DNA from 4 places in the Bradyrhizobium sp. SZCCHNS3016 genome. Region 1 is predicted to be linked to each of the others. Evidence: predicted binding sites of a transcription regulator. Region 1 holds the regulator's gene; each other region holds the start of a gene.
The links. Region 1 encodes LexA, which represses DNA repair genes until DNA is damaged. Its sites were predicted from a motif close to TGTTCNNNNTGTGTTCNG; they were not measured.

Region 1 (7,251 bases):
CGCGCCGCATCCGGGAATTCGCAATAGACCGAGTTCCAGTCCGGACGCGCGACCTGCAGCGGATGATGCATCACGTCGCCCCAGAACAGCGCGCGCTCGCCACGTGAGCTGAAGCTGATGCAGGCGTGATCGATGCTGTGACCGGGGCTCGGCAGAAAACGGAAGCCGTCGACGACCTCGCTGCCATCGACCGTGATCTCGCGCGCGAGGCTGGCCTCGACGATCGGTAGCACGCTGTCTTCGTAGACCCCTGGCATCGGTGGATGCAGCATGGGGCCAAGTCCAGCTGCGTCCCTGATCCCGGCGTCCGAGCCGTTGCCGGCCGAGAGTGCGGCGACATAGGCGCGCTCGCGGCCTGAGAAGATGTGCTGGGCGTTGGGAAACACCGGCATCCAACGGCCATCGGCAAGCTGCGTATTCCAGCCCACGTGATCGGCGTGCAAATGCGTCATCAGGACGAGGTCGACATCGTCAGGGGCGACGCCGGCTGCCCGCAGCCGGTCCAGAAACGGCTCGTTCAGGCGATGCAAGGCGGCCGCGACTGGTCGCTCCTTGTCATTGCCGGTGGCCGTGTCGATCAGAACCACCCGCTCCGGCGTCCGTACCAGCCAGCTATGGATGCTCAGGCGCAACGATCCCGTGCGCGGATCGACTGATCCCGGCTCGAACCGGCCGCGTTCCCGGGCAATGCTGGCGGCGTCCACACCCGGAAACAGAAACTCCCCCTCGACCGCATCGAGGCCGATCTCGAAGATCCTGGTGATGATGGCGTCCCCGACGCGATAGGTCGTGATGTCCTGCATGTTTGGCGGCCTCGATCCGAACGGTAGTCTTGTCTGGGCCGAGATCTACGACTAGGTCATACATTCCTCAAATCGATCCAACTCATGCAGTCCATCGACCACTTCGATCTTCGCTCCTTCGACCTCAATCTGCTGGTCGCATTCGACGCGCTGATGCAGGAGCGCAGCGTGACGCGCGCGGCGCGCCTCAAGGTGGGGCAGCCGGCAATGAGCCATACGCTGTCGACGCTTCGCGTGCTGCTGCAGGATGAGCTGTTCGTCCGCGTCGGCACGATCATGCAACCGACGCCGCGGGCGGCGGCTCTCGCCGGGCCGGTTCGGGCGGCGCTGGGGCAGATGCAGGCTGCGCTGCACGCCGCACCGGGGTTCGACCCGGCGACCGAGCAGCGCACCATCCGCTTGGGATTTTCAAGCGAGGTCGAGCTGCTGCTGATCCCCGAACTTGCGGCGGCGCTCCGTCGCTCGGCGCCCGGAGTGCGGTTTCTCAGCCGGCCGACTGAACGCAACGAGGTGCATCGTTTGCTCGACGATGGCGCCTTGGATGTTGCGGTCGGCTGCTTCGAGGCCGTCGCACAGCGGCACAGATCCCAGTTCCTGTTCGAGCAGGCTCTGAGCTGCGTCTACAATCCAAAGCGCATCGCGATGAAAACGCCGATCAGCCTCGCCGACTATCTGTCGCTTCCCCACGCGCTGGTGACGCTGACCAACAGCCTGCAGGGCTGCCTGGAGGCGGCGCTTGACGAGATCGGGACCGAGCTCAACGTGGTCTCGGCCTCCTCGGATTTCCTCAGCGTGCTGGCGACGGTGGCCGCGTCAGCGGTGATCACGACGATACCGACCAGGATGGCAAAGCTCTACGGGCCGCGGTTTGGGCTGACGCTCTGTCCCGCGCCGTTGAAGCTGCGGCTGCCGGCCGTCTCGATGGTCTGGCCGCTGCAGCTCGATCGTGATGCAGCATCGGTCTGGCTGCGGAACATGGTTGCGGATATCCTGCACACGACCGAGCGCGCCGCCTGTCGCGCGGCTGCTGGATAGAACGCGGGGCGGGAGCTAATCGGAACGGCGCATCGGCCAACGCCTTGGCACTGCGGTCGACCTTCTGCGCACTGATTGCAGGGTTACTCGCGCGATCGTGAGGCAGCGGCCCGGACGCGGCCAACATCAGACGATCAGAAGGCAGGAAGCGGCCTGAGCCCTTGGCCGAGCCGTGCGCGTTCGGTTAGAAGGCGACTCATTTGATCTGCCGTCTCCGTCCGAAGGAACTCTCATGGCCCTGATGCCGGTGTCTGATGCGTTGTCCGCCGTGCTCGCCGGCGCCGAGCCGCTGGCCGAGGAGCTGGTGACGCTGGACGAGGCCCATCACCGCATCCTGGCCCGCGACCTCGCGGCGCTGCGGACGCAGCCGCCCGAGGCGATGTCGGCGATGGACGGCTACGCCGTGCGCGCGGCGGACGCAGCCCAGGCCAAGGTGCGGCTGAGGGTGATCGGCGAGGTCGCGGCGGGGCGGCCGTTCGATCGCGTGGTCGGACCCGGCGAGGCGGCGCGCATCTTCACTGGTGGCGTTGTCCCTGAGGGCGCCGACGCGGTGGTGATCCAGGAAGACACGATCGCCGAAGATGGCCACGTCGTGATCACCGAGGCCGCGATCAAGGGCCGGCACATTCGGCCCGCGGGCGTCGACTTCCACCAGGGCATGGTGCTGCTGAAGGCGGGCCGCCGGCTTAGCGACCGCGACCTGTCGCTGGCGGCCAGCATGAATCATCCGGCACTGCCGGTGCGGCGCCGGCCGAAGGTGGCGCTGCTCGCCACCGGCGACGAGCTGGTGATGCCGGGCTCGACGCCCGGCCCGGGCCAGATCGTCTATTCCAACGGCTACGCCCTGCGGGCGCTGGTGCGCAGCGAGGGCGCGACACCGATCGATCTCGGCATCGCCGCGGATACGATGGAGGCCACGATCGCCGGGATCCGGCGGGCGCGCGAGGCCAAGGCCGACATCCTGATCACGACCGGCGGCGCCTCGGTCGGCGATCACGACCTCGTCAAGCAGGCGCTCGAAGCCGAGGGCGTCGAGATGGCGTTCTGGAAGATCGCGATGCGGCCGGGCAAGCCGATGATGCACGGACGGCTCGGCGACATGAGGGTGATCGGACTGCCCGGCAATCCGGTGTCGTCCTATGTCTGCGCCATCCTATTCCTGGTGCCGCTGATTCGGCGGCTGCTCGGCCGCGACGAAGCTCGCATGCCACGCGAGACCGCCCTGCTCGGCCGCGAACTCGGGGCCAACGATTCGCGCGAGGACTATCTGCGGGCGCAGCTCGAGGAGCGCGCCGACGGCACGCTGATCGCAACGCCGGTGACCCAGCAGGATTCGTCGCTGCTCGGCAATCTCGCGCTCTCGCAGGCGCTGGTGATCCGGCGGGCGTTTGCGCCGAAGGCCGCCGCCGGCAGCCCGTGCGAGATCCTGCGCCTGCCGAGCTAGGCCGTTTCCCCCGGCAAAGCCCGGTCCGTTCACTACAATTTAAGGATTGCGGAACACACATCGAACATATAGTGTCCGTTCATGATTTGTTTTTAGTATGTTGCGGGCGACGCGATGATGGTCCGACTCCAAGGCGCTCTCAGCCGGTTTGTGCTCAAGGCGCAGCTCCTGGACTCGGACGACAACAAACTGGGGACCAGGTCGAGATGCTGACGCGCAAACAGTACGAACTTCTGCGGTTCATCAACGAGCGGCTCAAGGAAGCCGGCGTGCCGCCGTCCTTCGACGAGATGAAGGATGCGCTCGATCTGCGCTCGAAGTCCGGCATTCATCGCCTGATCACGGCGCTTGAGGAGCGCGGCTTCATCCGCCGGCTGCCCAACCGCGCCCGCGCGATCGAGGTGATCAAGCTGCCCGAACTGTCACAGGCCGCCAACAACCGCCGCGGCTTCACCCCATCGGTGATCGAGGGCAATCTCGGCAAGGTGCGCACCAGCAGTCCCGCGCTGGACGATGGCGAGCGCCCCGTCGCGGTGCCGGTGATGGGCCGCATCGCCGCCGGTACCCCGATCGAGGCGCTACAGACGCGCAGCCACACCATCAGCGTGCCCGCCGACATGCTCGGCAACGGCGATCACTATGCGCTCGAGGTGCGCGGCGACTCCATGGTCGATGCCGGCATCCTCGACGGCGACATGGCGCTGATCCAGCGCAACGAGACCGCCGACACCGGCGACATTGTGGTAGCGCTGATCGACGATGAGGAAGCGACGTTGAAGCGCTTCCGCCGCCGCGGCGCATCGATCGCGCTGGAGCCGGCCAACACCGCCTACGAGGTGCGCATCCTGCCGCCGAACCGGGTGAAGATCCAAGGCAAGCTGGTCGGGCTGTATCGCAAGTACTGATCGCGGACGCGATCGGTCGACCGGCGACGGGCGCACGCGCTTCGCCGCCGATCGAAATTGGTCACGCGCGAATGCACCTCAGGATGTGCAGCGCGGCATGCTCAAACGCTTGTGATCGCCCGCGGGCGCACGCGGTGCAGATCAGCGCAGAATTGCCGTGAAGCGCGCGCTAACATCACCATCGATGTCCACTCTGATAGAGGCCTGCGCCTGTCCGGGGGGAGCGTGGGTCGGCTATCTCTCAACGAGGAGCGATCCGATGTGTGACTACAGCCTCCATGCGGTTGCGTCCCGTCCCGCCAAGGTCGGCGAGACGTTGATCTCGACGACGTTTCGCGGCACCGCCACCCGCGGCTTCGCCCTCGAGAGCGAGCCGACCGTCGCAGTCTGCATGCTGCCCGGCACCGAGTTGGCATTTGTCGAGGACGTCCGCTACGACAGCCGCTGGCTCTGGACCCGGACGATCCGCGAGCGCGTCGCGAAGTTCAACAGCATCGAGACGCACATCCCCGATCGCCATCACGACGCGATCGAATTCGCCGACGGCCGCCACGTGCTGGTGACCCAGCTCTGCGAGGGCCAGCGCGTCACCGTGCTGCAATTGCCGGTCAGCAAGCAGCCGGCCGAGCGCCGCCCGGGCGTGGCGGAGGACGTTCCGGCTTCGCAGGCCACACCGATTCGCCGCATCAGCATTACCTGAGCGCCTGCGCGTCCGCATTTCTCTCGACATCGCATCGAATAGGAACGACATCCCTCGGCCGGCATTGTGTGCCGGGGGAGCTTGCCGCCGTGGTCAACAAGATCGATTGGAACAAGGCCGACCGGATCACCGAGCCCGGCCGCTACATGCTTGCGTTCGGATGGCTGACGGTCACGGCTGATGACATCGCCATCTGGCAACGATATCCGGGCGCTGCGTTTACGCTGGTCGAAGGTCCCTCGCTGTTCGATGCACCCGACGACACCGAGTATCATCTCGGCACGTTCGAGCTGTCCGGCGCTCAATCCTGCTCGCCCTGCTCCGTCTCCGGCGGCGTCGCGTCCTGAAGCCGCGACACCGGCGCACGCGGCGTCAGCGTCGTGTCGAACTCGCCGGCCTCGGCGGGCGCCGGCCACCACGGGCGGTCGGTGCCGCCGGCGCGCACCGGCGTGACGGAGAAGCCGGTGCCCCGCTGCACCAGCATCAAGGCGCCCTGCTGCTGCAGGCGCTGGCGATCGATGACGGCCGCCGCGCAAGATGACGGCGCGGCGCGCGCGGTGACAATCAGCGCGGCACGGGCGCAATCATCTTCGAGCGCCTCGGCGCGCAGGGTCAAGGCGGCGAATCGGCCGTCGGCCATCGCGACCACGCAGCCCGCCTCGTCGCAGGAGACGCCATCGGCGAGCGATGAATCCGCCGGCAGCCGGGCATCGGCGTCGGCCGCGAGCCACTCCTTGGTGGCGAACACGTCCTTGCCGGTGCGCATCACCTGCAGGCGTCCGTCACGGCCGCGCACCGCCACCGCGCGCCCATCGCCGGCGATCAGGACGTCGGGCAGCGGCGTCGTGGCGGCCCACGCGGTGGCCACCACGAGCCCGACGGCGCCCGACCAGCGCAGCGGTGTGCGCAGCAGGCCGATCAGGATGACGCCGAGGCTGGCCAGGATCAGCGGACCGATGCCGAAGCCCGGGATGCGCCCGACCGCGCCGGGCAGCGCCGCCACCCAGCGCGTCACCGCGATCATCCAGTCGATGCCGAGGCCCATCAGCGTCCACCAGGGACCGTCGAGCCCGAACGGCGCCGCCAGCAGGCCGAGCAGTCCGGCGGGCATCACCAGCACCGAAACCACCGGCATCGCCGCGAGATTGGCGAGCACGCCATAGGGCGTGACGCGATGGAAGTGGAACGCGGCATAGGGCGTGGTCGCAAGCCCCGCGATCAGCGAGGCCAGCAGCAGCATCGCGAGCTCGCGGCCGCCCCACAGCGCGATGCGCTGCGTCGTGGAGCTGTCCGGCGTCGCAAACAGTTTGGGCAGGCCGAACTGCACCAGCGCGACCAGGCCGAGCGTCGCCGCGAACGACATCTGGAAGCTCGGATGCACCAGCGCTTCGGGTGCCGCGATCAGCACGATCATCGCCGCGACCGCGAGCGTGCGGAAGGTGACGGCGCGGCGATCGACCATGACCGCGATCAGCACCACGGCCGTCATGAAGAACGATCTCTGCGTCGCGACCTCCGCGCCCGACAGCAGCAGGTAGAACGCCGCCGCGACCAGCGCTGCCGCGGCCGCCCATTTCTTGATCGGATGGCTGATGGTGAGGCCGGGGATCAGCGCAAGCAGCGCGCGCACGGCGAAGAACACGACGCCGGCGACGACGGCCATGTGATAGCCTGAGATCGACAGCACGTGGCCGAGGCCGGAGACGAACATCGCATCGTTGACATCGGGCGTGATGGCGTCGCGCCGACCGGTCAGCAGCGCGGTGGCGATGGCGCGCTCATCGCCCGTCAGGCGGGCGCGGATGCGTGCGTCGATCGCATCGCGCAGGCCCTGCATGGCCGCCGCATAGCCCAGGCCGAAGCCGGCGGCCTGCGGCGGCGGCGCCGTCGTGATCGCGCCCATCACGAAGCCGGAGGCGCCGATGCCCTGGAAGAACATGTCGCGCGCGAAGTCGTAGGATCCCGGCCGCACCGGGGCCATCGGCGGCAGCAGCCGCGCCTTGAGCTGCACGAAGCTGCCGACCTCGGGCGCCGTGCCCTTGCGCACCGCGAGCCGCACGCGCGCGATCGTGGCGGCGTTGCGCGGGCTCTCCATCGCGGCGACGCGCAGCACGATCCGATCGCTGCGCTCGCGGATGTCGCGCGCCTCGACGAAGCCGGACAGCGCCACGGAGTACAGCGGCCGCGCCAGCACCGGATGTGCGACACGCGCGGTCTTGATGGTCGCCGCGGCAAAGCCGCACGCTGCAGCTGCGATCATCACGGCAGCCGGAAACATCCGATGCCGCCGCATCATGACGGCGACGATGCAGAGCAGCGCGGCGGTGGTGGCGGCGATCCAGAGCACCGGCTCGTGATCGGCGG
Region 2 (7,251 bases), on a different contig from region 1:
CCGACCGGCGAGTCGCCCGGCCGGGGCATCGAATAGCGGTACATCGACATGCCGCAATACGATCTTCGTCGCGATCTCCGCGTGATGGCGCAGATAATCCAAGAGCCAGATCAGTACCAACTGGTCGTTCGGACGGGTCCCCATCCACAGCTCGACGCTATCGCAGCGGTCAACAAGTTCGAGAAAACTGTGACTCCGCCCGCCAGCCGCCATGACGTCGCCACGCGAGGCGAAATCCAACCAATGCCCCCTCTTCCGTCGCGTGGTGCGCTGGATGAGATACGCCGATAATTCGGCATCGGATGGCAGCGGTCCCCACACGAAACGATGGAGAATCGGCACCACCAGGTCGGCAAAGCCGCCCCTCCGAAGCGCTCCGGCGCTCGGATCATCGGCCGCTAGAATCAAACGCGTCATGCTGTTGGCTCCGGCACGGCCCGATTGGCTCAAGGCGCTATCAACATATTCGCGATCGGCTCCCGACGCCCAGGATCGGCGTCGGAAATCCCGGTGCTGCCGCGCGGATCCGGTCCGCTCGTCCGCGCACGCGCTTTCAGTTATTCGCGTTGAAGATCGTATCCGGCGCTCAGAGACGCATTCTCGCTGCATTCGGGAATGCAGCAGCCGCAGATTTCGGCAGAGCACCACACATCTGCAAACGGGCGCTGGAACGTCGGCAACTCAACGTCCACGGCGCCCGCCGCCGCCGTACTCCTACTCTTCCGCCGGCTCCTCACCGTCGGCGTCGCGCTCGGCATTGCCGGCCAGGATCTGCTCGGCGATCAGGCCGGAGTTCTGGCGGATCGCGGCTTCGATCTTGGCGGTCATGTCCGGATTGGCCTTGAGGAACGATTTCGAATTCTCGCGTCCCTGCCCGAGACGCTGGCTGTCGTAGGAGAACCAGGCGCCGGACTTCTCGACGATGCCGGCCTTGACGCCGAGATCGAGGATCTCGCCCATCTTGGACACGCCCTCGCCATACATGATGTCGAACTCGACCTGCTTGAACGGCGGCGCCAGCTTGTTCTTCACCACCTTGACGCGGGTGGTGTTGCCGATCACCTCATCGCGCTCCTTGATCGCGCCGATGCGACGGATGTCGAGGCGCACCGAGGCATAGAACTTCAGCGCGTTGCCGCCCGTGGTGGTTTCCGGCGAGCCATACATCACACCGATCTTCATGCGGATCTGGTTGATGAAGATCACCATGGTGTGGGATTTGTTGATGGAAGCGGTCAGCTTGCGCAGCGCCTGGCTCATCAGGCGGGCCTGCAGGCCGGGCAGCGACTCGCCCATCTCACCCTCGAGCTCGGCCTTGGGCACCAGCGCCGCGACGGAATCGACGACCAGCACGTCGACCGCCCCCGAACGCACCAGCGTGTCGCAGATTTCCAGCGCCTGCTCACCCGTATCCGGCTGCGAGATCAGGAGTTCGTCGATGTTGACGCCCAGTTTGCGCGCATAGACCGGATCGAGCGCGTGCTCGGCATCGATGAAGGCGCAGATGCCGCCCTTCTTCTGCGCCTCGGCCACCGTGTGCAACGCCAGCGTGGTCTTGCCCGACGATTCCGGCCCGTAGATCTCGACCACCCGCCCTTTTGGCAGCCCGCCGATCCCCAACGCGATGTCGAGCCCGAGCGAGCCGGTCGACACCGTCTCGACATCCATCGAGCGGTCGTTCTTGCCCAGCTTCATCACCGAACCCTTGCCGAACTGACGTTCGATCTGGGACAGCGCAGCAGAGAGCGCCTTACTCTTATCCATTGAGGAACCTTCGACGATACGCAGGGCGGTGGCGGACATTGGCGCTCCTTATGGCGGGGATTCGCGAGATGGACAAACGGTTAACGAGGTCGGCCAGCAATCTTGAGGTGAATGTACTCCATCCGTTCTTTGTTCGCAATATGTTCTTCTCAACAATCACCGCTCTCAGCCCCCCTGACAACCGCGGGGACACGCCTGCCACTCGGGGGCCGGCGGCGCAGTCCACCGAGCAGCAGCGAGGGAGCGCTGCCCGATCAGCGCGCCCAGAAGCGAAGTACGGGGTGCTGGATGACGGCGACCGCGAAAGGATCCTGATCCGGCTGGAGGCGGAAGCCATGTGCGCGAGCGGCGCAGCCGCCGACCGGCGATCGCGCGGATGATGACCAGCCTGTCCGAGCGCTCCAACCTCGCCCACCGCGCCTGCGGCAGACATCAACTCAATTATAAGTTGTTAGTGTCGTCCCGGCCGTGCCCCATCATCCTGCTGGTCGTTCTCTATGAGCCTCGCACACCGCTTCCAATTTTCGGGACCAGCATGACCGGATCCAACAACGAACAGACCCTCACGCTGTGGCGCCCCGTCGGCCCAAAGGAGCTTGCCTTGATCGAGGCGTCGGGCATGCGTGCGTTTCCGCCGCGCCTTCCGGAGCAGCCGATCTTCTACCCGGTGCTCACCGAGGACTATGCCGTGAAGATCGCACGGGACTGGAACGTGCCGGCGAGCGGCGCCGGCCACGTGCTGCGCTTCGCGATCCTGCGAGGCTTCATCGACACCTACGAGGTGCGCGAGGCCGGCGGCCGCAAGCATCGCGAGTACTGGATTCCCAGCGAAGACCTCGCCGACTTCAACGCCGCAATCGTTGGACCGATCGTGCTCGTCAGGTCTTTTCCTTTAAACTACCAACTCCTACACGCGTGCGTAGATCGCACATTCCGTGGTTCTCCTGACAGGAACGAAGTTCCCTCGCCTCTTCTGCTTTTGTTCGGCTCATCGTGCGTGCAGGCGCACGGTTTCGATGCAGATGCGCATGCAATGCTCGGCCGCGCGCAAGCTGTGTCCGGCCATGAAGTTCCGCCACAGAAGCGTCCGCGGATCTGCCGCGGCTTTCTGAAGCAGAATGGCACCCAGCGTTCCGACCGAAGCAATGGCCGGCGCGCGAACAGCTCGACGGCCGCCATATGACGAGCGACAGATGAAACGGCGAACCCCAGGACGCTGTCTCGTGCCATGCCAGAGGGAGCCACGAGGGCCGTTCGCGCAGCCCCCTATGACCGGGCGAATGAGTGGGCCGAATGGAAGCCGGCGTGATCCGCATCACGCAGCACTCACGACATCTTCAAGCCACAAACCATTGTCATAAACTTTGGGTTGCGTTATAGAATCGTGGTTGTCGTACGTCTGAGCAAATTTTTGATCAGCCCCGGATTTGTTTGTTCGTTGCGATGATGGTCGCCGCACATTGTCAGTGGTGTATCGCCTTTGGTGTATCGCCCGTGGTGCCGTCGACCGATCCCTTGCAGCCTGCCAGCTACAATATTTGCAGGCTCCGTCACCCGTAGGCGCCCGGCCCTGAAACCATCCGCGCCGAAAGAAAGCCCCGGACGACGTCCGGGGCTTTCGACGTTGATAGCTCCGCGCGGGATGCATCCCCCGTCATTGTCGTGATGTCGGAGAACGGATCGCTTGCGTTGCGCTTCATATTGGCGATGACAAGAGATGACGTGACGTGCCCGTCCTGCAGGGCCGGCCTTCAAAGGATCGAGCTTCACTCGCAGCAAGGCGCCGCGGGAGAGAGGCGTTGTCCGGCATGCGATGAACTCTTGGAAATGGTCGACGGCGCGACGCAGATCGCCTACCGACTGACAGTCATGCCGGAACGGATCTTCGATCACAGCTAGGCGCGCGTCCCACGGCGATTGATCGAGATGGCAACCTTGATCTGACGCAAGGCACGCCTACAAGTTTCGCACTAGTCTAACTACGTCATTGCCGAACTGCCCTCGCTGGGAAGCTACGACGTTGACGCCGAGCCTCGGACCGCGGCGGTCCGAGGCTCATTCGTTGGCCCGCAATCCGTCCGGTTGCGCCGCACATCCTCAACGGCAATCAGCTCAACCGAGCGGACAGCGCGACCGACCGTATTTTACCGGAATTGATCCGAGGGGGTTTTGCGCTTCCATTTGCGATGCGTACATCAAACCCAGCGGCCTGGGGCGGTCAGGGCTCACCGGTTTTGGCAATGCCGCTCTATTTCTTTCGTATCCGTAACGGCCACTTCTCAGGCGCGTCCGAGTATGGGACCGAGTGCGCCGACCGCAACGCAGCCTGGAAAGAGATGACCACCGTCTGTGCCGACATGGCCAGCAGCATCTCGCGCAAGCTCGCCGAAAACTCCGAATGGCAGATGGAGCTGCTCGACGAGGCACGGCAGCCGGTCTTCCGCATCCGGATCGTCGCCGAGTCGCTGGATCAGGCCTGACGGCCCGCCACAGCTCTTGTAGATCGTCACCGACGAGAACCACAACCGAAGCCTGTGGCCGGCGAGGTGACTGCGCGTCATTTCGCCAGCCGAGCTTGATCCAGATCAAAATGCCTGTCTGCATCCTGGCAGACATTTAAATTTGTATGGGTAATCTGATCTTCAAATGTCCGCGAACGGGGATGAACGTGCAGCATTGGCTGGAAGAGCCGAAGCCCGGCGATCCCGCGTACGCCTATGAAACCGTGGTCTGCAAGGCCTGCACGCGGCTTCATTTCATCAATCGCGACACGCGCAAGCTTCTCGGCGAGAAGGAATGAGGCGCTAGCCGGAATGATTCAATCGGCGCTGGGAAGCCGCCGCATCGTGAACTCGATGGCCCCATCGGGAAGCTCGCGCCAGCTTTCGACGGCGCTCATGTAGCCGGCCTTGGGATAGCGGGTCAGATAATCGCGGGCCTTGGCGCGCGCTTGCTCGCGCGGCAGCGTGAACGTGTCACGAACGTAGCCGTCGCGAACCGGGCCCGCGCTCTTCTTCTGGCGCCGGGCCGCCATCCGGCCGGCAATGTCTCGAGGACGCATCCCCATCGACGAACTCCAACGCGCTGCCACACCGTCAATATAGACGGGGCCGCGAGGAATCCGAGTCCGCAATCGGCAAGCGGGTCCGGGAGGGTCAGAGCCCGCCCGACCCGAACGCGATAAATCTCAGTTGGTGCTGCCGACAGCCTTCGGCTTCTTGGCCGCGGTGGTCTTCATGGCAGGCGCCGCCTTGGGCTGCTCCGCCGCCCGGACGTTGCCCCAGGGATCGGCGCTCGTCTTGGCGTCCGGAATCTTGCGCATGGTGTCCTTGTAGGCCTGCTCCCGCGCCGCTTCGGCCTCTTTCTCCTCGGGCGACTTGGAGGGACCGTCGGCGAGAAGGTTGATGTTGGGCATCTGCGCCATTGCGGGAACCGCCCAGCCGGCCAGCACGGCGACCGCCATCGTCACGATCAGCTTCTTCATTGGTTACTCCCCGGTATAGGCGCCTTATACCATCGCTTCGCCATGCGCCAAGCCCGCGGCACTGTGCCGGAACGGTGGACCGCAGGTCGGGATGTTCACGGCCGCATCGTCTGCGCGCACCTGCCGTCTGTTCCACGGTGTGCCCTCATCATAGTTTTCCAACTCCGGCCTTTTCAAGCCGCCGCTCTGCGGCAACATTCCGGCGGCTCCGCCGATCGCGGCGAGGCAAGTCGATGCCAAGACAAATCGATGACACGATCATGGAAGGACCTCCGCGCGTGCCGAACGAGACCCTGAACTTCACCACCGACGACGCGAGGCGCATCCTCGATGACGCGTTCGCGCCCTGGATCAAGGATCTTGGCTTGATCGTCGAGGACATCGCGCCGTCTCCGCAGGGCGAAGCCGGCGCCATCCTGCGCATGCCGTTCTCGCCGCGGCTCTGCCGCGACAATGGCGTCGTCTGCGGCCAGGCGCTGATGGCTTTTGCCGATACCGCGATGGTGATCGGGATGGTCACGGCGAGCGGCGGCTACCGGCCGATGACCACTGTCGACCAGACCACGCATTTCATGCGCGCCGTTGCCTCCGCTGACGTGCTGGCGGATGCGCGCGTGGTGCGGATGGGCCGCACCATGAGCTTCGGGCGGGTCACACTGACCAGCGCCAGCGATGGCAAGCCGGTGGCCATGGTGTCGAGCGCCTTCGCGATGCTCTGATCTGCGGCCTCTCTGATCGGCGGCCCGGCGGGGGGTTAACGAAACATGAAGGCGACGGCCCGGGCTTCGCAGGCCGGATTCATCTGATCGAAACGCGAGACTGATTTATTTTAGGTGCTTTTGACGCGAAAGGTGACGCCATTCGGCACCGGGTTACAGGCCATGAGCGAGACGAGTGACAAGCGCATTGCACCGAGGCATCGGGTGCTGAAGCAGGGCAGGCTGGCGTTCGACGGCGGCGGCGCGGTCGATTGCATGGTCCGCAACATGTCCGACACCGGCGCCAGGGTCGAGGTGGTCAGCCCGGTCGGTCTGCCCGAAGCCTTCACGCTGGTGATCCCGGCCGACAAGTTCACGCGGCGCTGCCACGCAGTCTGGAGCCACGACAAGCGGATCGGCGTGGCATTCGACTGATCGCGACGCGAGAGGGCTAGGCCCGCCGCAGGCGCCATCGCCACGATGCAACCAACAGGCCACCCAGCACCACGGCCGCGAGCAGGGCGCCGGCGGCGAACCGTCCGCCCGGACGATCAATCGTCCGTGACCACAGCGAGGGCCCTTCGCCATCGCGCGCCAGCCGAAACGCCACGACGCTGTCGCCGAGCGATGTGCCCGCCTCCGAATGGCCGCCCGCTGCGATCACCACGAATTGCTCGCCCTTCCATTCATAGGTCATCGGATTGGCGACGCCCGGCGCGGGCAACCGGCCCTGCCAGAGCTCCTGACCTGAGACAGCATCAAAGGCGCGCAGATAGGCGTCCATTGCGCCGGTGAAGACGAGGCCGCCGGCTGTGACTACGACGCCGTTGACGAGCGGCGTGCCCCATTTGAACGCCAGCCCGAGCGGTGCGCGATCCTCGGTGGTGCCGACGGTCGAGCGCCACAGGATCTTGCCGGCCTTGAGATCGACCGCGACCATTTCACCCCATGGCGGCCGGTTGCACAACAGGCCGAGCTTGGACATGGCGACCACCCGCGTCACCGCGAACGGCGACCCGCGCTGCAGCCCGACATCGACACCGCGCGGCGGCGTCATCCCGTCAGCTTCCGCGCGCGGGATCAGCCTCACGATGTGGATGGCGCGGCTGACATTGGCGTAAAGGATCTGATGAACGGGATCGAACGCCGCTCCGCCCCAGTTCACGCCGCCGCCGGTCATCGGAAACAGCAACGCGCCCCGGGTCGTCGGTGGCGTGTAGAGACCATCATTGCGCAACGCCGCGAGCTGATCGTCACAGGAGGAATCGACGACGCGCGGCACGGCCCTGAATACCTCTGCCACTT
Region 3 (7,251 bases), on a different contig from region 1:
TCTCCTCGGTGGCCTTGCTGGTCTGGGATGCGAGACTCTTCACCTCGGATGCGACGACGGCAAACCCCTTGCCGGCCTCGCCGGCGCGCGCCGATTCGATCGTGGCATTGAGCGCGAGCAGATTGGTCTGCGAGGCGATGGCGCGGATCAGCTGCACGACGTCGCCGATGCGCGTGGCGCTGCCGGCGAGCGTGCGGACTTTGTCGGTGGTATCGAGCGCCTGGCTGGTCGCGTTGGAGGATTCCGACGCGGCTTCTGCGATCTGCCGGGTGATCTCCTTCATCGACGCGTCGAGCTCTTCCGAGGCGGCCGCCACCGTGTTGACGCCGGAGGTCGCCTGCGCCGCCGCATCCGCCACCGCGGTGGCGCGCGATGCGGTGGTGCTGGCCGAGCCGTCGAGCGTCTCGGCCGATTGCTTCAGGCCGCTCGCGGCATCGCTCAGCCGGCCGCACAGCGTATCGATGACCTCGCCGAACCGCCGGGTGAGCGCCTCGATCTTCTGCCGGCGCGCATCACGCCGCGCCTCGGCATCGGCGCCCTGCAGCGACAGCCGATCGGCCTCCGCCGACTTCTCCTGCAGAACGCCGATGGCATTGGCGAGCGTGCCGATCTCGTCGGTCCGATCGCCATATCCGATCTCGACGCTGCGCTCGCCACCGGCGATCCGACGGATCATTTCGGTCAGATTCGACAGCGGCTTGATCACGCGGGCATTGAACCAGACCGTCCCCAGTGCGGCGGCCGCGACGTTGACCAGCAACAGGACCAGCGCCAGGACAAAGCGGGTCTGCGACTCGGCGATCGCGACCTCGCTCTGGCTCAGCGCCTCGGCGAGGGCTGCATCGCGCAGCGGCAGGATCGTATCGAGGATCGGGAATACGGACCGCAGGAACTGGTCGGGATCGAGCTCGAGCACCTTGCCCCGGTTCGGCGCCACCTGCGACGAATAGAACTCGCCGCCGCGGGCCCAATAGCCATTCTCGACCTCGGTCAGGGCCGCGAAGATCGGCTTCCGGTTGATCTCTGCGGCAGCGAGCTTGGCCGTCGTCCAGATGCGCTCGATGCGTCCCTTGAACGTCGCGAGCGCCTCGGCCGGTTCACCCGCCATCGGCTGCTTGGTCGCGATCATGCGAACGAACGTCGTCGTGGCGCGACCGGCCCAGTCGCGCAAATCCCAGCCGATCACCGCGAGACGCGCCGCCTGGCCTACCGCGGGATTGGCCGCATTGATCCGGCGCACGATCACGTCGACATGGCTGCCGGTCGTTTCCTGGATCGTGAACATCTGGGGCACGTAATCACGGACGATTGCTTCGGATCGCGCCGCCTTGGCCTGCGCGACGGCATCGAGAGCGACCCCGCGCGTCGCACGCAACTTCTGCTGGATCGAGTCCAGCGCGGCGCTGTCTTCACTCAGCAGCGCCAGGCTGCGCGCCTTGGCGAAGGCGTCGTCAGAGCCTTGAAGTATCTTCTGCAGCGCGGCCAGCTCGTCCGAGTTCGCCGGATTCGGCGACGCCAGGCGGGGATTGACCATGGCGCGCTCGAGGTTCAGCTTTTCCGGCAGCCGCAGCATGGCGGCCAGCAGCTGCGTATCACGGCCTGCCGTCCTCGCGGCCTGCAGCGAGGTCAGCTGCTGCCAGGCGAACAACATGGTTGCGAGCAGGCCGATGACGGCCCCGAGCAGCAAAGAGAGCAGGAAGACTTGACGAATGCGCACGATCGACCTCGCTGGACAGCAGCCTGAGGTCCGGATAGCAGCGAGGGCTTCAATTTGGAGTTAATGAATCCTGTCCCTTACTCCCGAAACGACTACTCATTAGGACAATCATTGGCAGCTAATAGCGATTCGCGGGTTCCACTGCAGAACGATCTCAATAGTCGACCTTCACGAGATAGAGGCCTTCCGGCGGGGCGACGACGCCACAGGCGGCGCGATTGCGCGCGGCGAGCGCGGCGGCGAGATCATCGGCGCTCCAGCGGCCCTGCCCGACCCACACCAGCGAGCCAACCATCGAGCGCACCTGGCTGTGCAGATAGGAGCGTGCGGAGGTGAGGATGGTGATCGCATCGCCGTCCCTCACGACGTCGAGCTGATCGAGCGTCTTCTCCGGCGATTTTGCCTGACATTCCGTGTCGCGGAAAGTCGTGAAATCATGCTTGCCGATCAGCCGCTGGGCCGCCGCGTGCATCGCGTCCGAGTCGAGCCGCTGCGGCACGCGCCAGACGCGGCCGACCTCGAGCGCGAGATTGGAGCGGCGGTTGACGATGCGATAGCGATAGTGCCGCCTGCGGGCGGAGAAGCGTGCTTCGAAGGTGTCGGGGACGATCTCGGCGTCGAGCACCGCGATCGGGTTGGGCCGCAGATGCGCGTTGAGCGCGTCGCGCAATTTGTCGGGCCGGAATTCTTTCTCAACGTCGCAATGCGCGACCTGACCGGTGGCGTGGACGCCGGCATCGGTGCGCCCCGAGCCATGCACCCGGGTCGGAACGCCACAGGTCGCCTGCACCGCCGCTTCGAGCGCGCCCTGCACCGACGGCAAGGTCGCCTGCAGTTGCCAGCCGCAGTACGGCGCGCCGTCATATTCGATGGTGAGCTTGTAGCGGGGCATCTGACCCGATCGAGTTTTGCCGTCATTGCCGGGCTCGACCCGGCAATCCATCCCTGGGCGAAGCTTGTTCTTGAGATGGATGCGCGGGTCAAGCCCGCGCATGACGAGATGAGGTGGTCAGCGGAAACGCAGGCCCGGCGCGATAGGGGTGCCGCGCAGGAAATCCGCGGCCTTCATGGGACCCTTGCCGGCGCGCTGTAGCTCGGTGACGCGGATGGCGCCGTCGGCGCAGGCGATGGTGAGCTGCTCGTCAAGAACGGCGCCCGGCTCGCCCCTGCCGTCGGCAAGCGCGCAGCGCAGGATCTTCAAGCGGACCGCTTCGCCATCAAGCGTGAACTCACTCCAGGCGCCAGGAAATGGCGCCAGGCCGTGGATGTGCCGCAGCACCGCGTGGGCCGGCCTCGTCCAGTCGATCCGCGCCTCGGCCTTCTCGATCTTGGCGGCGTAGGTGACGCCTTCCTCTGCCTGCTTCGTCAGCGTCAGCCCGCCGCGCTCTAGCGCCGCCATCGCGCGCACCATGAGATCGGCGCCGATCCGCGACAGGCGGTCGTGCAGATCGGACGCCGTCATCGCGTCGGTGATCGCAAGGCGCTCGGCCATCGCGACATCGCCGGTGTCGAGCCCGACATCCATCTTCATCACCATGACGCCGGACTCGGCATCACCCGCCATGATCGCGCGGTTGATCGGCGCGGCACCGCGCCAGCGCGGCAGCAGGGAAGCGTGGAGATTGTAGCAGCCGAGCTTGGGCGCATCGAGAATGGCTTGGGGAAGGATCATGCCGTAGGCGACGACCACGGCCGCATCGGCCTGATGAGCCTGAAACTCGGCCAAGGCCTCCTCGGTCTTCAGCGTCTTTGGCGTGAACACGGCAATGCCGAGCCGGCGCGCCTCGGTCTCGACCGGCGTCGGCTGCAGCGCGAGGCCGCGGCGGCCGCCGGGTTTCGGCGCGCGCGTATAGACCGCCGCGATCTCGTGGCCGTGGCCGGCGAGTTCGAGCAGGGTCGGCACGGCGAAATCCGGCGTGCCCATGAAGATCAGGCGAAGCGGCATCTGGTGGAAGATCCTGCATTGCCGAATCCTCCGCGTCATGCCCGGGCTTGTCCCGGCCATCCACGTCGAGCTGCCTGTAACGCGCGGCGAGACGTGGATGCCCGGGTCAAGCCCGGGCATGACGGAGGAGAGAGTTGACCGTTAGTCGCTGGCGCGCTTGGCGGCCTTGGTGAACTTCTTCATCACGCGGTCGCGCTTCAGCTTCGACAGATAGTCGATGAACAGCACGCCGTTGAGATGATCGATCTCATGCTGGATGCAGGTGGCGTAGAGCCCCTCGGCATCCTCCTCGCGGACCACCCCGTGCAGATCGGTGAAGCGCACGCGCACGCGCGCCGGCCGCTCGACCTCCTCGTAATATTCGGGGATCGACAGGCAGCCTTCCTCGTAGACCGACAGCTCGTCCGACTTGGCGACGATCTCCGGATTGATGAAGACGCGCGGCTCGCGCTTGCCTTCCCCGTTCGCGTCGGGCTTGGCCAGATCCATGGTGATGACGCGCAGCGGCTGCGCGACCTGGATCGCTGCGAGCCCGATGCCCGGCGCGTCGTACATGGTCTGGAACATGTCGTCGACCAGCTGCCGGATCTCCAGCGTGACCTTCTCGACCGGCTTGGACACCAGCCGCAACTGCCGGTCCGGCAGGATGATGATTTCTCTTAGGGACATGGCGCGCGATTTAAGCCGCGGAACCGGCGCGGTCAATGTGATGGCTCGCGGTTAAGACTTCGCTAACCATGAATTTCAACGTTTCGTTAACCATGATTCTTAACGTGCGCTTAACCATAATTGTTCTCTCTTCGTTCGCGAGCTTGCGCGAATCGGATAGACGGGGGTGATGACCGTCAGCCAATCCCTCAATCCTGTCGTCGTCATCATCGGCGACCTGCCCATCAGGGCGAGCGATGCGCTGATCGGATTCGGCGTACTGGTGCTGCTACTGCTCGTGATAATCGTGGCCGCCGTGGCCCGCTCCGGACGGCGCGGCGCGGAGCTCGCCGCCCAGCAGGCGATGCGGGCTGACGAGCTCGAACAACGGTTCGGCGAGATGATCCGCGTCCAGAGCGAGGCCTCCGGACGGGTCGACGCGATGGCCCAGTTGCTCGCCGGCCGTCAGGTGGACCTGGCCCGCAGCGTGAACGAACGGCTCGATGCGGTCACCCACCGCGTCGGACAGTCGATGGAGCAGAGTACGCGCCACACAATGGATAGTCTGCGCGTGCTGCACGAGCGCCTCGGCATCATCGACAACGCCCACCGTGATCTCAGCGAGCTGACGACGCAAGTGACGACCTTGCGCGACGTCCTCGCTAACAAACAGTCGCGCGGCGCCTTCGGCCAGGCGCGCATGGAGGCGATCGTCCAGGACGGGCTTCCGAAGGGCAGCTACGCGTTTCAGCACACGCTCGCCAGCGGCAAGCGGCCCGACTGCGTCGTGTTCCTGCCCGATTCGCGACCGCTGTGCATCGACGCCAAGTTTCCGCTGGAAGCCGTGACCGCGCTGCACGACGCCGTGACCGAGGAGGAGAAGCGCGCCGCGGCGCAGCGGCTGCGCACCGACGTGCTCCGCCATGTCAATGACATTGCCGAGAAGTACCTCGTGGTCGGCGAGACGCAGGACACGGCGCTGATGTTCGTGCCGTCGGAATCGGTCTATGCCGAGATCCATGACGGCTTCGACGACGTGATCCAGAAAGCCTATCGCGCGCGCGTCGTGCTGGTGTCGCCGTCGCTGCTGATGCTCGCGATCCAGGTCATGCAGCAGATCATGAAGGATGCGCGCATCCGCGACGCCGCCGACCAGATCCGCAACGAGGTGATCCATCTCGGGGACGATCTCGGCCGCCTGCGCGAGCGCGTGCTCAAGCTGCAGAAGCATTTCGGCGATGTCGGCGAGGACATCCGCCAGATCCTCATTTCCGCCGACAAGATCGAGAAGCGCGCCGCCCGCATCGAGGAGCTCGATTTCAGCAAGCAGGATGCGCCGGTGGACTCACCACGCATCGCGCCGGCTGCTGGCACGACGCCGGATCTGTTTCCTCTAACGGGGCGCATGCAGGCCGGAGAGTGATCGTTGGCTGCGTCTGTTGCATGAGAGGGCAATCCAGACAAGATTGTCATCGCCCGGTCAAACCGGGCGATGACGGCTGTGTTTGTGGTGCTGTCGAAATCTGTTACCACCCGGTCATGACCGCACCCGACACCGCTTCCGAGATCACCGCGACCGCCGCAGAGTCCGCCGCCAAACCCGCCCCCACCTGGCGCGAGAGCATGGCCGTCTACTTGCAGCCGCGCGTGCTCGTGGTGCTGTTCCTCGGCTTCTCGTCGGGCCTGCCGCTGGCGTTGTCCGGCTCGACGCTTCAGATCTGGATGCGTGAGCTCGGCGTCGATCTCGGCACGATCGGGCTGTTCGCCCTCGTCGGGACGCCGTACACGCTGAAATTCCTTTGGGCGCCGCTGGTGGACGCGCTGCACGTGCCGCTGCTAACGCGCGCGTTCGGACGGCGGCGCGGCTGGCTGGTGTTCGCACAGCTGCTCTTGATCGGCGCCATCCTGCTGCTGGCGCTCACTGATCCGGCACATGCGCCGTTCATGGTGGCGCTGGCCGCGCTGCTGGTCGCCGCGATGTCGGCGACCCAGGACATCGTGGTCGATGCCTTCCGCGTCGAGAGCCTGCCGGAGAGCGAGCAGGCCGCGGGCATGGCGGCGTATGTCGCCGCCTATCGCATCGGCATGCTGGTCTCGACCGCCGGCGCGCTGGTGGTGGTCAGTGCATTCGAGAACTCGGGGCTGACGCGTCCGTCGTCCTGGATGTGGGGCTATGTTGCGATGGCCGGACTGGTGCTGATCGGAACGATCACGGCCCTCGCGGCGACCGAGCCGGCCCAGTCGCAGCAGGCGGAGGCCGCGATGGGTGCGGACACCGCGCTCACCCGCGTGATGCATGCGGCTGCCGGAGCCTTCGTCGAGTTCCTCGGGCGGCGTGATGCGCTCACGGCGCTCGCCTTCGTCGTGCTGTTCAAGTTCACCGACGCCTTCTCCGGCACGATGACGGCGCCGTTCGTGATCGATCTCGGCTTCAGCAAGGTCGACTACGCCGCGATCGTGAAAGGCGTGGGCCTCGCCGCGACGCTCGCCGGCGGCTTTGCCGGCGGCTTCGTCGCGCGACGCTATTCGCTCGCGACGAGTCTCTGGATCGGCGGCGTGGTGCAGGCGATGGCGAACCTCTCGTTCTCCTGGCTTGCGATCGTCGGAGTCAATCAATGGGCACTGGCGCTGGCGATCTCGGCGGAAAACTTCACCAGCGCGGTCGGCACCGTGATCTTCGTCGCCTATCTCTCCGCGCTGTGTCAGAACCCGCTGCACACCGCCACCCAATATGCACTGCTGACCGCGCTCGCCGCGGTCGGGCGCACCTATTTGTCGTCAGGCGCCGGCTACGTGGCGAAGGCGACCGGCTGGCCGCTATTCTTCGTGATCTGCGTGCTGGTCGCGATCCCGAGCCTCGTGCTGCTCGCCTGGCTGCAGCGGCGCGGACATTTCGACCAGTTGGGGCCAGTGAAGGTGTAGCTGCCGCCTCACATTCAAC
Region 4 (7,251 bases), on a different contig from region 1:
AACTTCATGAAGTGGCAGCCGGCGACGTCCGCGACACGCTCGATCACGCTGGAATCGGGCGAGCGATCGACCAACAGCACCTCGGTGACGACACCGGCCGCGGCGCCTGGCACCAGCGCGGACAGGGTGGCCACGGCGGTCTGCTCGACACCCTCGGTCGGGATGATCACGCTCAGCATGAACCTGGCATCGTTATCTGTCGCGCCTCCAGCATGACTGTTATCATTTTGTCATAGCCAAATCAGCCCGCTGCGCTGCGGAATTTTGCAGCAAGTAGCCGGCCGCGCACCTTAGGGCAACGCCGAACGATTGCTATTTCAAGGTGCTGCGTTGCTGGAGCTCGCGCTTGGCTGGTTCAGTCGCCCGCCTGTGTCGGCGTGGTGCCGCCGGCGCTGTTCGGCCAGACCCAGTCGCGGATCGCCGGCATGTCCTCGCCATGCGCCCGGATGTAGCGGGTATGCTCGATCAGCGCATCGCGAAATTTCTGCTTCACGTGGGCCGCCGACACGCTGAGGCCCGGCACGCGTTCGATCGCCTCGATGGCGAGGTGGAAACGGTCGAGCTCGTTGAGGACGACCATGTCGAACGGCGTCGTCGTGGTGCCTTCCTCGATGAAGCCGCGCACATGCATGCCGGCATGGTTGGTGCGGCTATAGGTGAGGCGATGGATCAGATACGGATAGCCGTGATAGGCGAAGATCACTGGCTTGTTGGCGGTGAACAGGCTGTCGAAGTCGCGGTCGCTGAGGCCATGCGGATGGTCCTGCTTCGGCTGCAGGGTCATGAGATCGACGACGTTGACGACGCGGATCTTCAGGTCGGGCAATTCCTTGCGCAGGAGGTCGACGGCTGCGAGCGTTTCCAGGGTCGGGACGTCTCCGGCGCAGGCCATCACCACGTCGGGCTCTTCGTCGGCGGGCTCGGTGCCGGCCCAAGACCAGATGCCGATGCCGGCGTCGCAATGCGTCGCCGCCTCCTGCATCGACAGCCATTGCGGTGCGGGCTGCTTGCCGGCAACGATGACGTTGATGCGGTCGTAGGTGCGCAGGCAGTGGTCCGCGATCCACAACAGCGTGTTGGCGTCCGGTGGGAAGTAGATGCGGACGATATCCGCCTTCTTGTTGGCGACGAGGTCGACGAAGCCGGGGTCCTGATGGCTGAAGCCGTTATGGTCCTGCCGCCAGACATGCGAGGTCAAGAGATAGTTCAGCGACGCGATCGGGCGCCGCCACGGCAGCTCGCGTGACACCTTCAGCCATTTGGCATGCTGGTTGAACATCGAATCGACGATGTGGATGAAGGCCTCGTAGCAGGAGAACAGGCCATGGCGGCCGGTGAGCAGATAGCCTTCGAGCCAGCCCTGGCAGAGATGCTCGCTCAGCACCTCCATGACGCGGCCGTCATGCGCCAGATGGACGTCATAGGACTCGATGCCCTCCATCCACACGCGCTCGGTGACCTCGAACACCGCATCGAGCCGGTTCGACGCCGTTTCGTCGGGACCCATGATGCGGAAGTTTCGGGTCTTCGCATTCAGCGTGATCACGTCGCGCAGGAACTTGCCGAGCTCGCGCGTCGCTTCAGCGATGGTCTGGCCTGGTGAGGACACCTCGATCGCGAAAGCTTGATAGTCCGGCAGCTTGAGCTCGCGCTTGAGCAGACCGCCATTGGCATGCGGATTGGCGCCCATGCGTCGCTGCCCTTTCGGCGCCAGCGCCTGCAATTCCGGCCTGAGACGGCCATGGGCGTCGAACAGCGTCTCCGGCTCGTAGCTCTTCAGCCAGGCTTCGAGCAGCGCGAGATGCTCCGGCTTGCTGCGGGGGGTGGCAATCGGCACCTGATGGGCGCGCCAGAAGCCTTCGACCTTGAGGCCGTCGACCTCCTTCGGCCCGGTCCAGCCCTTCGGGCTGCGCAACACGATCATCGGCCAGCGCGGCCGTTGGATCGTTGCATCCGGCTGACGCGCATTCTGCTGGATGGAGCGGATGCTCGCGAGCGCAACATCGAGCGCGTCCGCCATCTGCCGATGCATCGCCTTCGGCTCCGCGCCTTCGACGAACAGCGGCTCGTATCCGTAACCTTCAAACAGGCATTTGATCTCGGCATCGCCCATGCGGCCGAGCACGGTGGGATTGGCGATCTTGTAGCCGTTGAGATGCAGGATCGGCAGCACCGCGCCGTCATGGGCCGGGTTCAGGAACTTGTTCGAATGCCAGGACGCGGCGAGAGGGCCGGTCTCGGCCTCGCCGTCGCCGACCACGCAAGCCACGATCAAATCGGGATTGTCGAACGCCGCACCATAGGCGTGGACCAGCGCGTAGCCGAGTTCACCGCCTTCATGGATCGAGCCCGGCGTCTCAGGCGCGGCATGGCTCGGGATGCCGCCGGGGAAGGAGAACTGCCGGAACAGCTTGCGCAGGCCATCGGCATCGCGCGTGATCTCCGGATAGATCTCGCTGTAGGTGCCTTCGAGATAGGTGTTGGCGACCATGCCCGGACCGCCATGGCCGGGGCCGCAGATGTAGATGACGCTGAGATCCTGCGCCTCGATGGCGCGGTTGAGATGGGCATAGATGAAGTTCAGGCCGGGCGTCGTCCCCCAGTGGCCGAGCAGGCGCGGCTTGATGTGCTCCGGTTTCAGCGGCTCGTGCAGCAGCGGATTGTCCAGCAGATAGATCTGCCCCACCGAGAGATAATTCGCCGCCCGCCAGTAGCGATCGAGCAGGTCAAGATCATCGGCCGGGGTGGTCTGTTGGGGAGAAGTGATCTGCATGGGACCTCGCTTGCCTTCCGCTTCGCGCCTGCGGGATACTGTATGAGAGTGACGCCGCACCGTCCTGTTCCAGCGCACCTGCAGGATAGAACGGGAATGTGATGGCTGGCCTTGCGCCCGTGCAGAGCATGCGTGCGCTTTTGTTCTATTTTGTTCTTGTAATGTTCTGTTTGCGTGCTATGTCTTGGCCATGAGCCGAGCATCTTCACATGCCCTCAAGCGCCCGCCGGTCCCGGTGCCCTCCGAGCCGGCGGGCGCGCCTTCGTCAGGTCCTGAGAATGACTTTCCCGAACTCGCGGTCGCCATCGAACGGGGCCGGCGCCGCGGCCGGGGTGCCCAATCCAACGCGAGCGGCCGCTACGAGGCGGAGGCCCGCGTTGTCTTCGATGATGGCTGGCAGAGCCTCGAGGAGCTGCCGCCGTTCAAGACGACGGTCGCGACCGACACCTCGCGCAAGGTCATCACCCGCAACGACTCGCCGGACATCGGTTTCGATCGCTCGATCAATCCGTATCGGGGCTGCGAGCACGGCTGTGTCTACTGCTTCGCGCGGCCGACCCATGCGTTTCTCGGGCTGTCGCCTGGTCTCGACTTCGAATCCAAGCTGTTCGTGAAGCCGGATGCGCCCGCGCTTCTGGAGAAGGAGCTGGCGGCCAGCGGCTACGAGCCGCGGATGATCGCGATCGGCACCAACACCGATCCCTATCAGCCGATCGAGCGCGAGCGGAAGATCATGCGCGGCATCCTCGAGGTGCTGGAAAAGGTTGGCCATCCCGTCGGGATCGTCACGAAGTCGGCGCTGGTGATGCGTGATGCCGACATCCTGGCGCGGATGGCCAAGAAGAACCTGGCGAAGGTCGCGATCTCCGTGACCACGCTGGATCCGAAGCTGGCGCGCACGATGGAGCCGCGGGCCTCGACGCCGTCGAAGCGGCTGGAGGCGCTGCAGGCGCTGTCCAAGGCCGGCATTCCGACCACGGTGATGGTGGCGCCGGTGATCCCGGCGCTCAACGACAGCGAGATCGAGCGCATTCTCGATGCCGCCGCCCATGCCGGCGTCAAGGAAGCGGCCTATGTGCTGCTGCGGCTGCCGCTGGAGGTGCGCGACCTGTTCCGGGAATGGCTACTCGAGCATTATCCCGACCGCTACCGCCACGTCTTCACCCTGATCCGCGACATGCGCGGCGGCCGCGATTACGACTCGCAATGGGGCACGCGAATGAAGGGGACAGGCCCGATGGCCTGGATGATCGGCCGCCGCTTCGAGATCGCCTGCGAGAAGCTCGGGCTGAACAAGCGTCGGACCAAGCTGACGACCGATCATTTCGTGCGGCCGAAGGGCGGCGGCCAGCAGCTCAGCCTGTTCTGAAGCGTGCGGAGAGTAAGTGGAGAGTAAGTGATGAGCGCACAAGCGAGCGTTCCGCGGTTCACCGTCATCACACTCGGTGTGTCCGAGATGCGGCGGAGCATCGCCTTCTATACATTGCTCGGCTTCGTCCGAAAATTCCGCGCGACCGGCGAGGCCGTGGCATTCTTCGAGACCGGCGGGACGGTGCTGGCGCTGTACCCGTGGGGCGCGCTCGCCGATGACGCGGGCGTGCCGGACGCACCGCGCCCTCAGGCGTTCCGAGGCGTGACGCTGGCATGGAACTGCCGCTCGGAGGCTGAGGTCGATGCGGCGCTCGCGTCGGCGGTGGAGAAAGGCGCGATGCTGCTGAGACCGGCGCAACGGACCGACTATGGCGGTTATAGCGGCTATTTCTCCGATCCGGACGGTCATGTCTGGGAAGTGGTGGTTGCGCCGGGGATTGATGTCGGCGAGGATGATCGAGTGCATCTGCCGGCGTAGTCGGTCGCCGGCAGGGGGCGAATAGCGGGGAATTGAGGCCCGTTCGGGTTGCGCCGCCGCCAGCCGTTTCGCACCATGGCGGCCATGATTCGCGATCAGTCAAAGAAGCCGGGCAGGGCGAAAGCAGCGAGCCGTGCCGTAGCGAAGAGCGCCCCTGCAAAGGCCGCGACCAAGCCTGCTGCCCCGGGTGCTGCCGGCAAGTCGGGCGCCAAGCTCGGCAAGGGCGTCATCGCGGTGGCGCCGCCGAGCTTCCGGCGTGAGCGCGCGCTGTTGAAGCAGGGCGTCTGGCCGGTCGCGGGCTGCGACGAGGCGGGACGGGGTCCGCTGGCCGGTCCGGTGGTCGCTGCGGCCGTGATTCTCGACCCTGCGCGCATCCCCAGGGGTCTCGATGATTCCAAGCGCCTGAGCGCGGAGCAGCGCGAGGCGCTGTTCGACAAGATCTGCAAGACGTCGGCGTTTGCGGTGGCCGTCGCCTCGCCGGCGCGAATCGATCGCGACAACATCCTGCGTGCCTCGCTCTGGGCGCTGTCGCGCGCCGTGAGGGCGCTGCCCGAGGCGCCGAAGCACGTCTTCGTCGACGGCCGCGACCGCATCGACGTCGATTGCGGCTGCGAGGCGGTGATTGGCGGCGATGGTCTGGTGATGTCGATTGCGGCCGCCTCGATCGTCGCCAAGGTCACGCGCGACCGGCTGATGTGCGCGCTGGCGCAGGATTGCCCGGGTTACGGCTTCGAGCAGCACAAGGGCTATGCTGTGCCGGAGCATCTCGCCGCATTGGACCGGCTTGGCCCCTCGGTGCATCATCGCAGCCTGTTCGCGCCTGTCGTCGCCGCCCGGCGCAAGCATCAGCCGTGGACCGATGTGCCGGAGCCGGATCTCTTCGCGGAGGTGACCGTGGTGACATCCACCGAAATCTCGCTCGAGGTCTGATGCAGGTTGCCTCGCGGGCGCCGCGGTCTTAATAGTTTTGGTCAGCCAGCCAGCACGAAGTGTCACCCCTCGCAGCAGGGGCGGTGTTGTGCGCCCCGATCGTGCGGTATCGATTGCGGGCGTCGGACAGCGAGGCTGCTGCGGATGAGCGACGGTCCTGCCGGCCTCCTCGACGTCCTCAGCGATTCAGCCAAGCGATCCAGCCGTTCATGCGTTTCACGTCACTGGTTGTCGAACTGATCCGCGCAAGGCCGCGGCTGGTCGTCGTCATCGTGGTGCTGTGCCAGGCCCTGATGTGGCTCGGCGTCGCCATGCTGTTCTATCGCAGCCCGCCCGGCCAGCTTGCCACCACCATCGCGTTCGGACGTGAATACCAGGTCGGCACCGATCTCGGCCCGCCACTGTCGTTCTGGCTGTCGGACATCGCCTATCGTCTCGCCGGCAATCACCTGCTCGGCGTCTACGTGCTGGCCGTGCTGTGCTCGGCCCTGGGTCTGTGGGTGATGTATCTCCTGGCGGGGGCGATCGTCGGCGGGCAGCAGGCGGTGCTCGCCGTGCTGCTGACCATGACCATCACCGCGTTCGGTGCACCCACGCTGGAATTCGGTCCGGAGGTGCTGGCGCGTCCGCTCTGGGCGCTGCTGCTGCTCCATAGCTGGCGGATTCTCGGCGAGGGCCGGCGCAACGCCTGGTTTGCCTGGTCGATCGAGGCCGGCCTGCTGCTGCTGACCACCTCGGCCGCGGCGGGCCTGCTGCTGCTGATCGCCGGCTTCGTGGTCTCCACCGCGCAGGGCCGCCGGGTGCTGCGCTCGTTCGATCCGCTGTTCGCGCTGCTGGTGGTGCTGGCGCTGGCGCTGCCCTACCTCATCTTCGTGCTGCGCGCCGACAGCGTCGGGCTGCCGGCGCTGCCCGTTCTCGCCGAGCTCTCGGTGCGCGCCTGGCATTGGCTCGCCTTGGCTGGCGGGGCGCTGCTGGCGATCTCGGCCATCGTGCTGCTGGTGCTGCTCGACGCCAGCTGGATCAGCCGCAGCGAGACCGACGCCCCGATCATCTACCGCCGTTCGGTCCCGCCGCTCGCCCGCGACTTCGTCTATTGCTTCGCGATCGCACCGGCCCTGGCGGGCAGCCTGATCTCCGGCCTGTTCGGTCTGCCCACGGTGTTCGGCGGCGTCGCCGTCACCTTGACGATGGTCGGCCTCGCGCTGGTGGTCGCGTCCGGCGATCTGATCTATCTGCGCCGCCAGCGGCTGCTGCGCACGGTGTGGGCGGCTGCGGTCGCTGCACCCGCGGTTTTCGTTGCCGGCAGCGCCGTGATTCAGCCCGTGATCGGCGAGGGCGAGGTCGCGACGTCGATGCCGGCCCGCGACATCGCCCGCTTCTTCGTCGAGAGTTTTGAGCGCCGTACCAACCAGCGGCTGCAGGCGGTCGCCGGCGATCCGCAGCTCGCCAGCCTGGTCGCGCTCGGTCGCCGCCGCGCGCATCTGTTCCTCGATGCCACCCCGCAGCGGACGCCCTGGGTCACGCCGGCGAAATTCGCCGAGAGCGGCGGCGTCGTGGTGTGGCGCGCCTCCGACACGGTCGGCACCCCACCGCCTGACATCGCCCTGCGCTTTCCGGGGCTGGTGCCGGAGGTGCCGCGCAGTTTCGACTGGCTGATCAACGGCCGCCAGCCGGTACTGCGCATCGGCTGGGCCATCGT

Region 2: a site for LexA is predicted at 1,895-1,912, ahead of recA (recombinase RecA). Genes of this name have one in related genera too.
Region 3: a site for LexA is predicted at 4,453-4,470, ahead of QW881_RS25745 (DNA recombination protein RmuC). Genes of this name have one in related genera too.
Region 4: a site for LexA is predicted at 2,925-2,942, ahead of QW881_RS09575 (PA0069 family radical SAM protein). Genes of this name have one in related genera too.

What each region holds. Positions count from the first base shown of each region.
Region 1 is NZ_JAUETE010000007.1:133,523-140,773, reverse strand. Features, by position in the region: gene QW881_RS15520 (MBL fold metallo-hydrolase) at 1-803, opposite strand, end outside; gene QW881_RS15515 (LysR family transcriptional regulator) at 888-1,838, shown strand; gene glp (gephyrin-like molybdotransferase Glp) at 2,071-3,282, shown strand; gene lexA (transcriptional repressor LexA) at 3,489-4,187, shown strand; gene QW881_RS15500 (hypothetical protein) at 4,447-4,887, shown strand; gene QW881_RS15495 (hypothetical protein) at 4,977-5,234, shown strand; gene QW881_RS15490 (ComEC/Rec2 family competence protein) at 5,189-7,251, opposite strand, start outside.
Region 2 is NZ_JAUETE010000011.1:204,718-211,968, forward strand. Features, by position in the region: gene QW881_RS21640 (DUF1835 domain-containing protein) at 1-417, opposite strand, end outside; gene recA (recombinase RecA) at 715-1,803, opposite strand; partial or broken gene QW881_RS21650 (ADP-ribosylation/crystallin J1) at 2,366-2,656, shown strand; gene QW881_RS21655 (DUF6894 family protein) at 4,005-4,244, shown strand; gene QW881_RS21660 (hypothetical protein) at 4,427-4,564, shown strand; gene QW881_RS21665 (hypothetical protein) at 4,583-4,831, opposite strand; gene QW881_RS21670 (hypothetical protein) at 4,952-5,248, opposite strand; gene QW881_RS21675 (PaaI family thioesterase) at 5,509-5,967, shown strand; gene QW881_RS21680 (PilZ domain-containing protein) at 6,130-6,381, shown strand; gene QW881_RS21685 (pyrroloquinoline quinone-dependent dehydrogenase) at 6,398-7,251, opposite strand, start outside.
Region 3 is NZ_JAUETE010000015.1:107,672-114,922, reverse strand. Features, by position in the region: gene QW881_RS25765 (HAMP domain-containing methyl-accepting chemotaxis protein) at 1-1,717, opposite strand, end outside; gene truA (tRNA pseudouridine(38-40) synthase TruA) at 1,872-2,609, opposite strand; gene fmt (methionyl-tRNA formyltransferase) at 2,727-3,662, opposite strand; gene def (peptide deformylase) at 3,804-4,331, opposite strand; gene QW881_RS25745 (DNA recombination protein RmuC) at 4,501-5,733, shown strand; gene QW881_RS25740 (AmpG family muropeptide MFS transporter) at 5,850-7,232, shown strand.
Region 4 is NZ_JAUETE010000003.1:449,454-456,704, forward strand. Features, by position in the region: gene QW881_RS09565 (glycosyl transferase) at 1-179, opposite strand, end outside; gene QW881_RS09570 (phosphoketolase family protein) at 356-2,773, opposite strand; gene QW881_RS09575 (PA0069 family radical SAM protein) at 2,964-4,142, shown strand; gene QW881_RS09580 (VOC family protein) at 4,173-4,622, shown strand; gene QW881_RS09585 (ribonuclease HII) at 4,698-5,552, shown strand; gene QW881_RS09590 (glycosyltransferase family 39 protein) at 5,762-7,251, shown strand, end outside.